Regions from separate parts of the Streptomyces sp. NPDC048415 genome, predicted to be linked through region 1. Evidence: riboswitches for the same ligand, from Rfam matches in the RefSeq annotation. Region 1 holds a riboswitch; the other holds the start of a gene.
What was found. Region 1 has a riboswitch for cyclic di-AMP ahead of AB0D27_RS09230 (C40 family peptidase). Riboswitches for the same ligand answer to the same signal wherever they lie in the genome.

Region 1 (7,166 bases):
TCCGCACCCTCAGGCCGCGCCCCGCCGACTCGCCGCTCCTCGATCTCGCGAGCAACGACTACCTCGGTCTGGCCCGCCATCCGGAGATCACCGAGGCGGCGGCCCGGGCCGCGCGCCGGTGGGGCGGCGGCGCGACCGGCTCCCGGCTCGTCACGGGCACCACGGAACTGCACGCCGAGCTGGAACGCGAGCTGGCCGACTTCTGCGGTGCCGAGTCCGCGCTCGTCTTCTCGTCCGGATACGCGGCCAATCTCGCCGCCGTCACCGCGCTCGCGCCGCACGGCTCACTCGTCGTCTCGGACGCGGGCAACCATGCCTCATTGATCGACGGTTGCCGACTGGCCCGGGGCAGCACACAGGTCGTCGCGCACACCGACCCGGACGCCGTGCGCAAGGCGCTGGGCACTCACGAGGGGCCCGCCGTCGCCGTCTCCGACACGGTCTTCTCGGTGGACGGGGACGCGGCGCCGCTCGCCGAACTCGCCGTCGCCTGCCGGGAGTACGGGGCCGGACTGATCGTCGACGACGCGCACGGGCTCGGCGTCCTCGGCGACGGTGGCAGGGGCGCTCCGCACGCGGCGGGCCTCGCGGGCGCGGCGGACGTCGTGGTGACCGTCACGCTCTCCAAGTCCTTCGGCAGCCAGGGCGGGGCCGTCCTCGGCCCGGCCCCGGTCATCGACCACCTGGTCAACGCGGCACGCACGTTCATCTTCGACACCGGTCTCGCGCCCGCGGCGGCGGGCGCGGCTCTCGCGGCGCTCAGACTGCTGCGCCGCGAGCCGGAGCGCGCCGCACGGGCCCGCGCGGTGGCGACGGCGCTGCACACGCGCCTGACGGCCGAAGGCCTGCAAGCGGTACGTCCGGACGCCGCGGTCGTCTCCGTGCGCGCGCCGTCCGCCGAACGGGCCGTGCGGTGGGCGGCCGACTGCCGCGAGGCGGGACTCGCCGTCGGCTGCTTCCGTCCCCCGTCCGTGCCCGACGGCATCTCACGGCTGCGGCTGACCGCCCGCGCGGACCTCACCGACGAACAGATCGGCGACGCCGTACGGGTGATCAGCGCGACCCGGTGACGCTCAGCTGAGTCCGGTGATGAATCCCTCCCACGCGGCGGGAGCGAAGAGCAGGGCGGGGCCCGCCGTGTTCTTGGAATCGCGTACGGCGACGAGTCCGGCCCAGGGTCCTGGGCCCGGTCGCGCCGTCTCGACGCAGTTGTTCATTCCCGTACTTCGGCTGCTGCGCAGCCATCGCACGTCGTGCAGTGAAGTACTGGAAGGTACGTACCGAGGCATTGCGGTCATGGTGCCTCCTTACGCGCCGTCACCTATCCCGGCGATGTAATCCAACGAGTCCTCGGGCGAAAGGGCGTGGATCTGAAGGGCGTTGAAGGCCTCGCTGTAGGCCTGAAGGTCTTCTTTCCGTTCGAGGTAGAGGCTACTCGTCAAGTGGTCGAGAACAACCACATCCAGATCAGTTGTGTTCGGAAATGAGAAGATAACGAAAGGCCCGGTGATGCCGATGTGTGCACCGGCGGCGAACGGGAGTACCTGAAGCCGCACTTGGGGCAAGGTGGCCGCCTCCCGCAGCCGCAGCAGCTGCCGCGCCATGACGTCCCGACCGCCGACCCCCCGGTGCAGCACCGCCTCGTCCAGGACCGCGCTCAGTTCCAGCGGCGGATGCGAACGCAGCACGTCCTGGCGGGCCAGGCGTACCTCGACGAGCGCGTCGAGCTTGCCGTCCTCAAGTCCGCCCACGGCGGCCCGCGTCACCGCACGGGCGTACTCGGGTGTCTGCAACAGCCCCGGCACCACGGAGGTCTCCAGCGTGCGCATCCCGCTGGCCTGCGACTCAAGACTGATGAAATCGCGGTACGTCGAGGGCAGCACCCCCCGATAGGCGTGCCACCAGTGGTGCCGCCCGTTGCCCTCGGAACCCGCCAACACGACCAGAAGATCTCGTAATTCGGGATCCTCGACGGCGTAGGCGTCCAGCAGACGTTCCACGTCCGCCGGCTTCACTCCGCTGGTGCCCGTCTCGATCCGGCTCACCTTCGACTGGTGCCAGCCCAGCAGGCGGGCCGCCTCACCACTCGTGAGACCCGCATCGGCGCGCAGCGCGCGCAGTTCGGCACCGAGCTTGCGGCGGCGTACCGCGGGACCGTGCTGCATGGCCGTACTCCTTACTCCTTCCGAGCCGCCCAAATACGCTCTGTCGTCGCAGAGTTCACCGCTTCGAGCGACAGATATATGCATATCTTGGTGGATCGCTCCCGTGCCCGGCCCGGTAATGGCAGTCTGGCGCGAAGCACCAGTCCGGGACCGTACTCGAACCATCCGCTCCTTGTCGGACTCCGGTCCCGGTGGGAAAGGGACGACGTCGCCATGGCAGATCACCAGGAAGCATCCGTCACTCTGCCGAGCGATCCCGCTTCGGTCTCCGCGGCCCGGAAATTCGTCGCAGACGTGCTGGCCGAATGGGGCCTGCCGTGCGACTGCGAAGCCGCTGACACCGTACGCCTGATCGTGTCCGAACTAGCCACCAACGCCGTCCAGCACACGTTCGGGCAGTCGCCCACCTTCACGGTGGACGTCCGGCTCGACCGAGACGAACACCTGCGCATCGGAGTCACCGACAGCCACCCGCGCTTCCCCAAACGGCTGCCCGCCGCCGTCCAGCAGGACAACGGCCGCGGCATGGTGATCATCCGCTGGCTGACCTCCGAGTGCGGCGGCAGACTCACCGTCCGGCCCACCCGGGAGGGCGGCAAGACGGTCTCCATCCAGCTTCCCTGGACGGTACCGGTCGAGCCGGTGGCGGCCGGCGGGCCCCAAGGGCCTTAAAAAGAGCGTCAGTTGTCGTGCCGTTGCTGCCCGGCTCTTCCGAAGGCGCCGCGCAGCAGGGCCCGAAAGGCATCGGCCGCCGGGGCCGCCTCGTCGGTCCGGTGGACGACGGAGATCGTACGACGCAGATCTCCCGGTTCCAGCAGTCGGATGCCCACCGGGGTCGCCGCCGTCCTGGCCACCATCTCCGGTACGACCGCGACGCCGAGCCCCGCGCTGACCAGCGCGCAGACGAGGGCGTACCCCGGAGTCTCGACCAGTACCGAAGGGGCGGCTCCGGCCCGGGCGAGCGCGGCCTCCACGCCCTGCCGGGCCGGATGGTCGGGAGCCATGCTGATCAGCGGCTGACCGGCGAGCCCGGTCAGCGGCAGCCGCGCGGAGCCACCCGCGAGAACATGCCCCGGAGCGGTCACCAGCACCAACTCCTCGACCAGCACCGGCTCCAGACGTACGGACGACGGGAGGGGCACGGGCGGCGCGGGCTGATAGGTGTGCGTCAGCGCCAGGTCCACTTCGCCCGCCGCGACCGCCGAAACGCCCTCCGGAGGCTCATAGCCCGCGACCGTGAGCTGCACGTCCGGGTGAGCGCGGCGAAACGCACTGAGCACGGGCGGCAGCAGATGGATGCCCGCCGTCTGGAAGGTGCCGAGCCGCAGAGTGCCGCCCGACAATCCCGCCAGGAGCGCCAGTTCGTGCCGGGCGCGCTCCATCTCGGCGAGGACCCGGCGAGCCCGCGTCACCAGCAGCTCGCCCGCGCCCGTCAGCCGCGCCCCCCGATGGGACCGCACCAGCAGGGTCGCTCCCGCCTCCCGCTCCAGCTTCGCCAACTGCTGGGAGAGCGCGGGCGGGGTAAAGCCGAGGCGCTCCGCGGCCCGGGTGATCGACCCCGCCTCGGCGACCGCCACCAGCGCCGCGAGCCGTGTCGGGTCGTACATCTGGTCTCTCCTGGGCCGGTGGCAGGACGCCTGGTATAAACGATTGCTTAAGGCAGACCCAGGATAGTCGATATATGTCCTATAGGCCCGGCGCGGGCAGTCTGGTGCTCATGGACATACAGCTCGCCGCCTTCACCGTGGTCGCCGCCGGCATGGTCGCCATGCCGGGCGCCGACTTCACCGTCGTCGTACGCAACGCTCTCGTCTCGCGCCGGGCCGGAGTCGCGTGTGCGCTCGGGGTCGCGGGCGGACTGCTGGTGCACACGGCGCTGGCCGTCGCCGGGGTCGCCGCGGTCCTCACCGCCGTGCCCGCGCTGTTCCGGGCGCTCCAGCTCCTCGGCGGCGCCTACGTGCTGTACCTGGGGGTGCGCACCCTGCGCTCGCTGGGACGGCTGCGGGAGGCGGAGCCAGAGGAGACGACGTCCGGCGGGCGGCCGCTGCGGCAGGGCTTCGTCACCAACGCGCTCAACCCGAAGGCGCCGATCACCTTCCTCAGCCTGCTGCCGCAGTTCGTGCCCGCGGGCAGTCCCGCGATGCCCCGCACCCTGCTGCTGGCGCTGATCGTGGTCGTCCTCGCCCTGGTGTGGTTCCCGGCGGTCGCGCTGCTGGTGGACCGGCTCGGACGGTGGCTGCGCAGGCCTCGGGCCGCCCGGGCCGTGGAGGCGGTCACCGGCGGCGCGCTCACCCTTCTCGGTGTGGTGCTCGTCCTGGAGACCGTGAGGCTCTGACGCCACGCTGCACCAGCCGGGGCAGCACGCCCCACAGGGACAGACAGACGGCCAGCGTGCCCGCGCCCGCGGCGATCCCGGCTCCGCGCCCCAGCGTCACGTCCACGACGAGGAGCACCGATCCGGTGAACGCCAGCATCAGCACGTACAGACCCAGGTGGGCGAGGCGGGAGGAGACCCGCACGATGGTGGGCTTGGCGTTCTGCTGGAACAGCGACCGGTGCAGGGCGGCGGGGCTCGTGAAGAGGGCGGCGGCCAGTACGGCGAGCAGCAGCGTGGTGACGTACGTGGCGCGCTGCGCCGTGTCGAGGGACGGGAAGCGCTGGGTGAAGGCCAGGGTCAGCAGGAAGGCGAACAGGATCTGGACCCCGGTCTGGGTGACGCGCAGTTCCTGGAGAAGCTCGGCGAAATTGCGGTCCGCCCGTTCGAGGGGCGTCTCGTTGCGAGCGGGCTTCTCGTTCTGGCCGGGCGGCTGGTTGTGGCCAGGCGTCTCGCTGCGGGGAGGCGTCTCGTCGTGAGTGGTGCGGGGGCGTTGGTCGACCATGGGGAACGAGTAACCACTCTGACCCGTGTTTCACGCCCCTGGGGGCGGCGGCCCGCGCCGCCGCCCTCAGAGCGGGTCAGCTCACCCGGCCGTACCAGACGCTCCTCGTCCAGATCCTCTCGAGCTTCACGACCTCCCCCGTCTTCGGGGAGTGCCATATCTTTCCCTTCCCGGCGTAGATGCCGACGTGATACACGTTCCGGCCCGAGTGGAAGAAGACGAGGTCTCCGGCCTTGCGGTGCGAAGCGGAGACATGGTGCGTCTTGTTGTACTGCGCCGCGGCCGTACGAGGCAGCTTCTTGCCCGCCTTCTTGAACGAGTAGAGCGTGAACCCGGAGCAGTCGAAGCGGCGTGGTCCTGTGGCGCCCCACTTGTAGGGGGAGCCTTTCTTGGAAGCCGCGACCTGAAGTGCCTTCGTCGCGAGCGTGGCCGCCTGGGCGTCGGGTGCGACGCCAGGGACCACGAGGCTGCCGCCCACAGCGGCGATGGTGAGCGCCGAGGCCGTACCGGCCCGGGTCCACAGCGACGGGACACGATTGAGCGCAGTCATGCGCAACCCTTCGTCAGCCGCCTGTGAAGGATGACCTGTCGGATTCGGGCTGGCGAAGTTGCCCGGCCGCGTGCTGCGGCTTCACCCCAAGGACCGCCCGGAAGCTCTCCGGCGGCCCGTAGTGCTGGGTCCTCCACTCCTGCCGATGCACATCTGTCGACCGGTCATCCGGGCGGCGGCAGGACTCGGCGTCCGCCCGGACCGCCCCGCCGTTGTGGCGGGGGCTTGTCGTCGGAAGGGATCTTCACGCATAACTGTCAGAAAATCCGAATGGAATCGGTGGTTTGTGGGGTTACTCACCACTCACCCGTTCGGGTGGACACCCCTCTGTTCGACCGGGTGTTGGGGTGGCCGACCACGCTCGTACCAGCGACGGAAGGCTTCATTCCGCCTCTGCGCTACGCGCGTTGCGCAACTCTTACGCCCTCCTGAGAGGACCCGTGACTACTCCATCAGGGGGTACGCCATCTGGTCCGTTTGAAGCCCGGGCCGGACGCTCCGCCGACACGGCGCGAGCGGCGGCCCGGGTGTGGGTGCGTCAACTGTCGGAGTGCGGCGGCACCGTGACCCGGGCCGCCCGCCGCTCGCCGTCGAGGACCCGCAGGGCCTGGGCCAGAGTCGGGGCATGCACCTCGCTCTCGCCGCGCTGATGCATCAGCGTGAGGGCGTCCCGCAGCGCGGTGGCCTTGCCGACCAGTGCCTGAGCGGCCCTCAGGCCCCGGTAGGTGTCTCCCGGGCGGGCCGGGTTGATGCGGCCGAGCAGATCGACCACGTCGAGATAACGGTCGATCAACTCGGCCTCCGCGCGTGTCAGCGCGGGCAGCGGAGGCAGTTCGGGTGGGAGCATCGGCCGATCACCTCGCGCCGGGCGCGGTGCGCGAGGCCTTGCGGCTCGGGATGATCCGGTCGACGAGGCCGTACGCCACCGCCGCCGGCGCGTCCAGGATCTTGTCCCGCTCGATGTCCGCGGCGACCCGCTCCGGGCTCTGTCCCGTGTGCCGTACGAGCATCTCCTCGAGCATCCTTCGGGTGCGCAGCAACTCCTCGGACTGGATGACCAGATCGCTCGCCTGGCCCTGGACCGGCTCGGGAAGTGAGGGCTGGTGGATGAGTACGCGGGCGCCGGGCAGCGCGAACCGTTTGCCGGGCGTGCCCCCGGCCAGCAGCACGGCCGCGGCCGACGCGGCCTGCCCCAGGCAGACGGTCTCCACGTCGCAGGTGACGAACCGCATCGTGTCGTAGACCGCGGTCATCGCGCTGAACGAGCCGCCGGGGGAGTTGATGTAGAGCGAGACGTCCTGATCCGGGGCCAGGTACTCGAGGTACATGAACTGTGCCATCACATCGTTCGCCGAGGTGTCGTCGATCGGCGTCCCGAGGAACACGATCCGCTCGTCGAGCAGCTTCGAGTACGGATCCAGGGTCCGCCGGCCCGCACTGGTGCGTTCGGTGAACTCCGGCAGGACATGGCGGGCGGACGGGTCGTTCATGGCTCGCGCCTCCTCTGGGGGACTCCTGGGGGACCCTCCTGTCAAAAATGTACAGGACGTACAATGCCTGTCGGCAGGGTGC
Region 2 (7,166 bases), on a different contig from region 1:
ACACGCTTCTCGATTACTGCAATGCGGCGGGCATACCGCGTCTTGTCACGGACGAGGACATCATCCCGGTCGAGACGTTCATCGCGTACGGGGAGTGGTTCCAGCAGAAGCTGGTGCCCGAGCTGGAGCGGGTGCGGGTCGTCTCGGTGGACCGTAAGGGGGGCCGCGATGGCTCCGGTGGCTCGGGAGGCTCCGGTGGCTCCGGTGGTTTCGAACTGAAGCTGGACTCGGGGGAGTTGTTCACGGCGCGGGCGGTTGTGGTGGCCACCGGTCTGTCCGGGCTGGCCCATCTGCCGCCCGAGCTCGCGGGCGCGGCAGCCGACGGACCCACTCCCACGGGCCCTGTCTCCCACAGTTCCCAGCACCACGACCTGAGCCGGTTCTCCGGCAAGGAGCTGATCGTCGTCGGCGCGGGGCAGTCCGCCCTGGAGACGGCGGCGCTCGCGACGGAGGCGGGCGCGCAAGTGCGGGTCGTCTCGCGGGGCAAAGGCGCCGTCTCCTTCGGCGCGCCCCCATGGGACCAGCCGAAGCTGCGCCCTGAGTCGCCCTTCGGGCGCGCCTGGTCCCTGTGGGCGCTGACCTATTACCCGGGGCCGTACCGCTATCTGCCCGCCCAGGCCCGGCACTATCTGGTCCGCCGCGTGCTCGGTCCGCTCGGCGCCTGGTGGCTCCGCGACCGCTTCGAGGGCAAGGTCGGCGTCCGTGAGGTCCAGCGGATCGTCAGCGCCGACGCCTCCGAGGGCAGCCCCGTCCTCGCTGTCCAGACCCACGGCGGCCGGGTAGAGAAGCTCTCCGCCGACCATGTCATAGCCTCGACCGGCTATCGCGTCGACATCGCCGCGATGGACTTCCTCGGGCACGAGCTGCGCACCGAGTTGTCGGTCAGCCGGGGCACGCCCAAGCTGGGCGCAGGGCTTCGGTCGTCGGTGCCCGGGCTGTACTTCACGGGGTTGCCGGCGGCGGCTTCGTACGGGCCGGTGATGCGGTTCGTGTGCGGGACGGAGTTCGCCTCACCGCGACTGGCCAAGCATCTGGTGGCCGCGCACGGGTGAGCGCGACTGGCCAAGCATCTGGTGGCCGCGCATAGGTGGGTTGGTGGAGGCACGGGCGGCGCCATGACGGGAAGGCGCCTCCTGGTCGTCAGGCCTCTTCGGTGAGGGTCCAGGCGCCGGAGTTTCTCCGTGGGGCGGGGAGGACTTTCCACTTCGAGAGGTCGCCGTCGGTGTCCGGGTTGCCCGAGGGGAGCATCCCTCGGGCGTCGGCCTCGAAGTAGAGGCGGTGCGCCCAGTATTCGGGGAGTTCGTGGCCCAGGAGGTCTTCTCCCACGGGTTCGAATTCCTCGGCGGCGTACCGCTCGTTGATCCGCGCGACCGCCTCCGCGCGGGAGATCCCGAAGCGTGTCACCAGTACGTCCGCCATGTCGCGGAAGTAGTCGAGCCACTCCTCGTCGAGGCGCATCAGGAACTCGCCGGTCCTCGGGGCGCTCTCGTAGATCGCGGCCAGCTGCCAGGTCAGGAAGTCGGCGATCAGCTCTGGAGGGTTGGCGGCCCGGGTGGCGGTGATCTCCCATCCCGGGCAGTCCATGTCGAAGACGACGATGGGGAGGGGGCGGCCGAAGATCTCCGTGAGGAGGCCGCTGGAGTGGAGGTGGCGGGCCAGTTCGATGCAGGTGTCGGCGAAGTGGTTGACCAGGGCCTCGTACTGGTCCTCACTCGCGTCGTCGCCCTCGTCGCCCTCGTCGCCCTCGTCGCCCTCGTCGCCCTCGTCGCCCTCGTCGCCCTCGTCGCCCTCGTCGCCCTCGTCGCCCTCGTCGTCGAACCAGAGGCCGAGGTGCTTGACGTCATCGACGTACAGGGGGCTTCCGGCCGGGTCCTCGGGCACGTTGCCGAGCGTTTCGAAGCCGTCCAGGAGCCAGTAGGCGTAGTTCCAGCGGGCCTCGCCCGGGTCCTCCGGGTACACCGACTGCTGGTACTGGGTCTCGGTGTTGTATCCGATCGCCACGTACGGGCGGCGGGAGTCGTAGTCGATCCGCCAGATGCGGAAGGAGAGAGCGTAGATCTCGGGCTTGGGAGCGTCCGGGAAGCGCCGGATGATCGCTTCAGCGGCCGTGCGGAGGTGCTGTTGGAAGGGAGTCACTCCCCGCTCGGAGGGCGTGAGGGTCATGTCTCTCCCTGGAGCTTCCCGATGGAATTGCCCAACGGACTTACCCAACGGACTTACCCAAGGGACTTGCCCGATGGACTTTCCTGATGAAGGGCTGCGGCTCCTGGCGCGCGTGGGAGCCCGCGCTCGGATAATCCCGCACGCCGGGAGTGGCGTTGGTACGCCCCCCACCGCCAAGCACCGCTCTTACCGCCCGTATCGACGGATATCACCCGTACCGACCGTGTGGTGAGCGGCGTTGCTGACGGGATACCGGACGTCGTCCGGTTCACGCCGGGCCGATGAGTCGTTCGATCCGTATTCTTCGGATCATGGCCGCTCCGACTGCATATTCACTCATCGCCACTGACCTGGACGGAACGCTGCTGCGCGGCGACGACACACTCTCCGACCGGTCCCGGGCAGCGTTGGCGCGGGTGGCCGAGGCGGGCGCCCAGCATCTCGTGGTGACGGGTCGCCCCGCCCCGAGAGTGCGACCGCTGCTCGACGAACTCGGCGGTGAGGGACTGGCGGTGTGCGGCCAGGGGGCGCAGTTGTACGACGCCGGGACGGACCGTCTGCTCTGGTCGGTCACCCTGGACAGGGAGTTGGCGGAGACGGCGCTCGGCAAGATCGAGGCAGAGGTCGGGCTGCTGTACGCGGCGGTGGACCAGGACGGCGTGGACGGGCTGACGCTCATCGAGCCGGGGTACGTGATGCCGCATCCGACGTTGCCGGCGGTGCGGGTGCGGCGGCGCGACGACCTGTGGACCGAACCGATCAGCAAGGTGCTGCTCCGTCACCCGTTCCTGACCGACGACGAGTTGGCGTCGGCGGCGCGGGGAGTGGTCGGTTCGCTGGCTACGGTCACCATGTCGGGGCCCGGCACCGTCGAACTCCAGCCATGCGGCGTGACCAAGGCGACGGGCCTCGCTCTCGCCGCGGCCCACCTCGGCCTCACCCCCCGCACCACCCTCGCCTTCGGCGACATGCCCAATGACATCCCCATGTTCGACTGGGCCGCCCGTGGGATCGCCATGGCCAACGCCCACCCGGAACTCAAGGCGGTGGCCGACGAGGTGACCCTGTCGAACGAGGAGGACGGGATCGCGGTGGTGCTGGAACGGCTCTTCGGGGGCTCGGAGAGCCGGTCATCCCGGGTGAACAGCACCTCGTGAGTCGGTCGCTCAGTAGGCGCCGTTGACGTTGTCGATCGAGCCGTACTTCGCCGCCGCGTAGTTGCAGGCCGCCGTGATGTTCGCGACCGGGTCATAGGGATCCATGGCGGTGCCCGGGACGTGGTAAGCGGTGAAGGTGGGGTCGATGACCTGGAGGAGGCCCTTGGAGGGGATGCCGGCGGCGGCGTTGGAGTCCCAGTTGTTGATGGCCAGCGGGTTGCCCGAGGACTCGCGCATGACGTTGCGGTGGATACCGTCATAGCTGCCCGGGATGCCCGACTTGGCCATGATGTCCAGGGACTGCTTGATCCAGCCGTCGAGGTTGTTGGTGTACGTCTTCGCGGAGGCGGGGGTGGCGGTGGACGCGCTCGCCGACTTGGTGGCCGTGGCCGACACGGCTGTCGCCGACTTTGCGGACGTTTTGGTGGTTTTCGTACCGACCGTCAGCGTGAGGCCCGGGTGAATCAGTGTCGGGTCGTTGCCTATGACCGCGCGGTTGGCCTTGTACAGATCTTGCCAGCTGCCGGCCGTGGCGTGGTCCTTCGCGATCTTGGACAGGGTGTCGCCCGCGACCACCTTGTAGGTGACGAGCGAGACCTGCGGGACGGCGGCTTGTGCGACCTGTGCGACCTGTGTCGTCTGGGTGGCGGCGTGCGCGCCGGTCGCGCTCACGAGCGGGAGTGCGAGTGCGGCTCCGCTGGTTCCCACGGCGACCATGCCGCGGGTGAGGGGGCTGGTTCTGGGGCGGCGGTGCTTGCCTCGTCGGGCCATGACGAACGTCCTCTCCGGTGCCTGCGAGGTGAGCTGTCGGGTTCGGGCGGGAGCTGCCCGGCCGCGCGATGAGCGCGACTTCACCCCTAGCCGTTCCGGTGTCCGGATCGGCGGCTTGCCTGGGTCCCCCGCTCCTGCCGTGCGTGCGTGGGTGGGTGGGTTTCCGGGCGGCGGCAGGATTCGGCGATCCGCTCGGATCGACGTGAAGGTATGCGAGAGCACATGTCCGTAACAAGGCCGGATTTCCCGGTGAAGATCGCTTTCGCCTGATTGCGGCAGGGGTGAAACGTCCGATTGTGCCGGAATTCGATCCTCAACTTGCCTTTCGCAAAGGGGGGATCGCTGCGGGCCGCGAAACGCCCGACGCCGTCAGGCGTGACCCAATTCACGCGACCAATCCGAATCAAAGCGGCAAGCAGCGCAACTCGGGCATTTATGTTTCCAGCGTCCAGGCCGTGGAGTGCCTGGGCGGCGCCGGCCGTACCTCCCACACGGAGAGGTCCTTGTCCGGGTCGTCGTCGGGGAGGCGACCCGCGTTGGGCTCGAAGTAGAGCCCGTAGCCCCAGTATTCGGGCAGTTCGCGGCACATCGGCTCGGGATAGCCGGCGAACTTCCGCCCCTCGTATGCCCGGTTGATCCTCGCCACGGCCTCGGCGCGCGGGATTCCGAAGCGCGTGACCATCTCGTGGGCCATCTCGCGGAAGTACCCGAGCATGCCCTCGTCGAGGTCCATCAGGAATTCCTCGGTCCGCGTCCGCGCCATGACCTCAGAATCACCTACGGCACCCCCGAGTCTCTAGCCCGCCGTGCGCGGGATCCTCTTCTCCCAGGTCCGGTGGAAGACCACCTCGTCGCCGTCCCTGCAGATGACCTCGTTGGCGGTGATGAAGGCCTCGGCGTCGCAGGTGATGTCGGATGTCGTCGAGATACGGGCATCCCAGGGCAGGTCCGGGCGGTGGAAGCGGATCGACCAGGTCGAGCGGGCGCGGGCCGAAAGGGGGTCCGAGGCGTCGATCGTGTACGTCTCCAGTGCGTCCTCGGTGAATTCGAGGCCGTCGGGGTAGACGCGCGTGCCGCCGTAGCGCGGGTCCACTTCCAGGCGCCAGGTGCCGGCGGCCACGTCGCGGACGACCAGGCGTTCCGGCCGGGGCTCGTCCAGTGTGGCGGGGGAGACCACGCCCAGGGGTTCGGACTGCTCCGGCGCCTCGAAGGTGATCGGCTTCGACCCCGCCGCCGAGGATGCCGACTCCCTTGTGCGCACCGGGAGGTCCAGCGTGCTTCCGGTGGGATCCAGGGTGAAGCCCGTCTCCGAGCCCGGCTGGGGCCAGATCCAGGGCCAGTACGCCGAGGAGACGGCGAGACGGATGCGGTGCCCCGGCGGGAACGCGTAGCCGATGCTGTTCAGCTCGAAAACCACGTTCTCCGTAGAACCCTGTTTCCAGGGAACCGCCTGGTCACGGCCGTGGCGCGCTGACAGGTTCAGTACACCTCGGGTGACGAGCGTCGAGGCTCCGTCGGGGGCCACGTCGCAGAGGCGGGCGATCACCTGCCCCCGGGGAGACGAGGACGTCAGCCGCAGGTCGACCCTCGGGCGGCCCAACACCCAGGTCTCCTCCGGCACTTCGAATTCGAAGCAGGCCGACCTGGCGTCCTCCTCCCGCTGGTCCGGGGGCAGGTCCGCGTCGTTCCCCAAGGGAAAGAAGCGGCCCGCGTCCACTCCGGTGTGCTGAGGGGACCGGACGAGGACCGGAGGGCCCTGGAGCTCGTACGCGGTCGGGGTCACTGAGGGGGAGGGCCAGGCCGGGTCGCCCACCCAGCGGCCGGGGAGAGACGGGTACGTCGTCGCCGGGGGATGCGCGTCCATGACGTACGAGCGCAGGACGGGTTCCGCCATCACGCCCGTGTCGGTCTCCCGCAGCCAGTGGTCCCACCAGCGCAGCGTCTCCTGGAGGAAGCCGATCGCCGGGCCGGGCGGCAGGCCCCGGTCCGGGTACTGGTGCGACCAGGGGCCGATCAGGCCTCGTACACGGTCCGCGGGAAGGTTCTCGACCAGGCGCAGCACCGTGTCGCGGTACGGGTCGTGCCAGCCGCCGACCGCCAGCACCGCCGCCCGGATCGCGCCGTAGTCCTCGCAGACGCTGCCGTGCCGCCAATACGCGTCCCGGGTCTGGTGTGCCAGCCAGGTGTGGACGAAGGGGTCCACCGCCTCCAGGCGCTTCACCCACATGTCACGCCACATCACCTCGCCCACGTGGACGGGGTCCGGTGGGCGGGAGACGAAGGCGAGCATGGTGGCCGCCCAGGCGTGCATGTCGACGGCGAGGACGGAACCTCCCATGTAGTGCGCGTCGTTGTCATAGCGATCGTCCGTCGAGCAGACCGTGACGATCGCCTTGAGCGGCTCGGGCGCGAGGGCCGCGATCTGGAGGGAGTTGAAGCCGCCCCAGGAGATGCCGAACATGCCCACCCGGCCCGAGCACCAGGGCTGGGCTGCCAGCCAGTTGACGACTTCCACCCCGTCGGCCAGCTCGACCTCGGAGTACTCGTCCGTCGGCAAGCCCTCCGAGTTGCCGTGACCGCGCACGTCCACGCGGACGGAGGCGTAGCCGTGACCGGCGTACCAGGGGTGGCGCTGCCAGTCGCGGGGCGCGGTCCAGTCGGTGAGGCGGTACGGGAGGTACTCGAGGAGGGCCGGTACGGGCTCGTCGGTCAGCGGGCGCCAGACCCGCGCGTACAGACGGGTGCCGTCCGGTAGGGGGATGAGGACGTCCTCGTGAGCCGTCTCGTAGGGGAAGGACGTACGCATGCGCATGCTCATGGGGAGGACCTCAGTGGACGGGGTGCATCTTGTGGCGCAGCCGGCCGCGCTCCTCGGGCGTCACCCGGGGGCCGGCGAACATCAGCGCGAAGTAGACGACCGGGGCGATCACCGAGATGAGGGGGAGCAGGTCGACGAAACGGCCCACCGTCAGGGATCCGGCGGCGGCCAGGAGTACGGCCAGGAGTACGGCCAGGAGTGCGGCCAGTACGGCCAGTACGGCCACGACCAGCAGACCGCAGACGATTCCGCGGACG

Region 2: it holds a riboswitch for cyclic di-AMP, as region 1 does, so the genes downstream of both, AB0D27_RS13765 (LysM peptidoglycan-binding domain-containing protein) here and AB0D27_RS09230 (C40 family peptidase) in region 1, are expected to answer to the same signal.

What each region holds. Positions count from the first base shown of each region.
Region 1 is NZ_JBEZKJ010000008.1:153,850-161,015, forward strand. It holds gene AB0D27_RS09195 (8-amino-7-oxononanoate synthase) at 1-1,070, shown strand, start outside; gene AB0D27_RS09200 (DUF397 domain-containing protein) at 1,074-1,298, opposite strand; gene AB0D27_RS09205 (helix-turn-helix transcriptional regulator) at 1,308-2,165, opposite strand; gene AB0D27_RS09210 (ATP-binding protein) at 2,379-2,837, shown strand; gene AB0D27_RS09215 (LysR family transcriptional regulator) at 2,846-3,772, opposite strand; gene AB0D27_RS09220 (LysE family translocator) at 3,883-4,500, shown strand; gene AB0D27_RS09225 (DUF6328 family protein) at 4,454-5,044, opposite strand; gene AB0D27_RS09230 (C40 family peptidase) at 5,121-5,594, opposite strand; cyclic di-AMP (ydaO/yuaA leader) riboswitch at 5,598-5,763, opposite strand; gene AB0D27_RS09235 (hypothetical protein) at 6,133-6,441, opposite strand; gene AB0D27_RS09240 (ATP-dependent Clp protease proteolytic subunit) at 6,449-7,084, opposite strand.
Region 2 is NZ_JBEZKJ010000016.1:19,304-26,469, reverse strand. It holds gene AB0D27_RS13780 (FAD-dependent oxidoreductase) at 1-1,052, shown strand, start outside; gene AB0D27_RS13775 (hypothetical protein) at 1,141-2,163, opposite strand; gene AB0D27_RS13770 (HAD family hydrolase) at 2,475-3,320, shown strand; gene AB0D27_RS13765 (LysM peptidoglycan-binding domain-containing protein) at 3,330-4,091, opposite strand; cyclic di-AMP (ydaO/yuaA leader) riboswitch at 4,097-4,255, opposite strand; gene AB0D27_RS13760 (hypothetical protein) at 4,525-4,854, opposite strand; gene AB0D27_RS13755 (CocE/NonD family hydrolase) at 4,888-6,903, opposite strand; partial or broken gene AB0D27_RS13750 (oligopeptide:H+ symporter) at 6,944-7,166, opposite strand, start outside.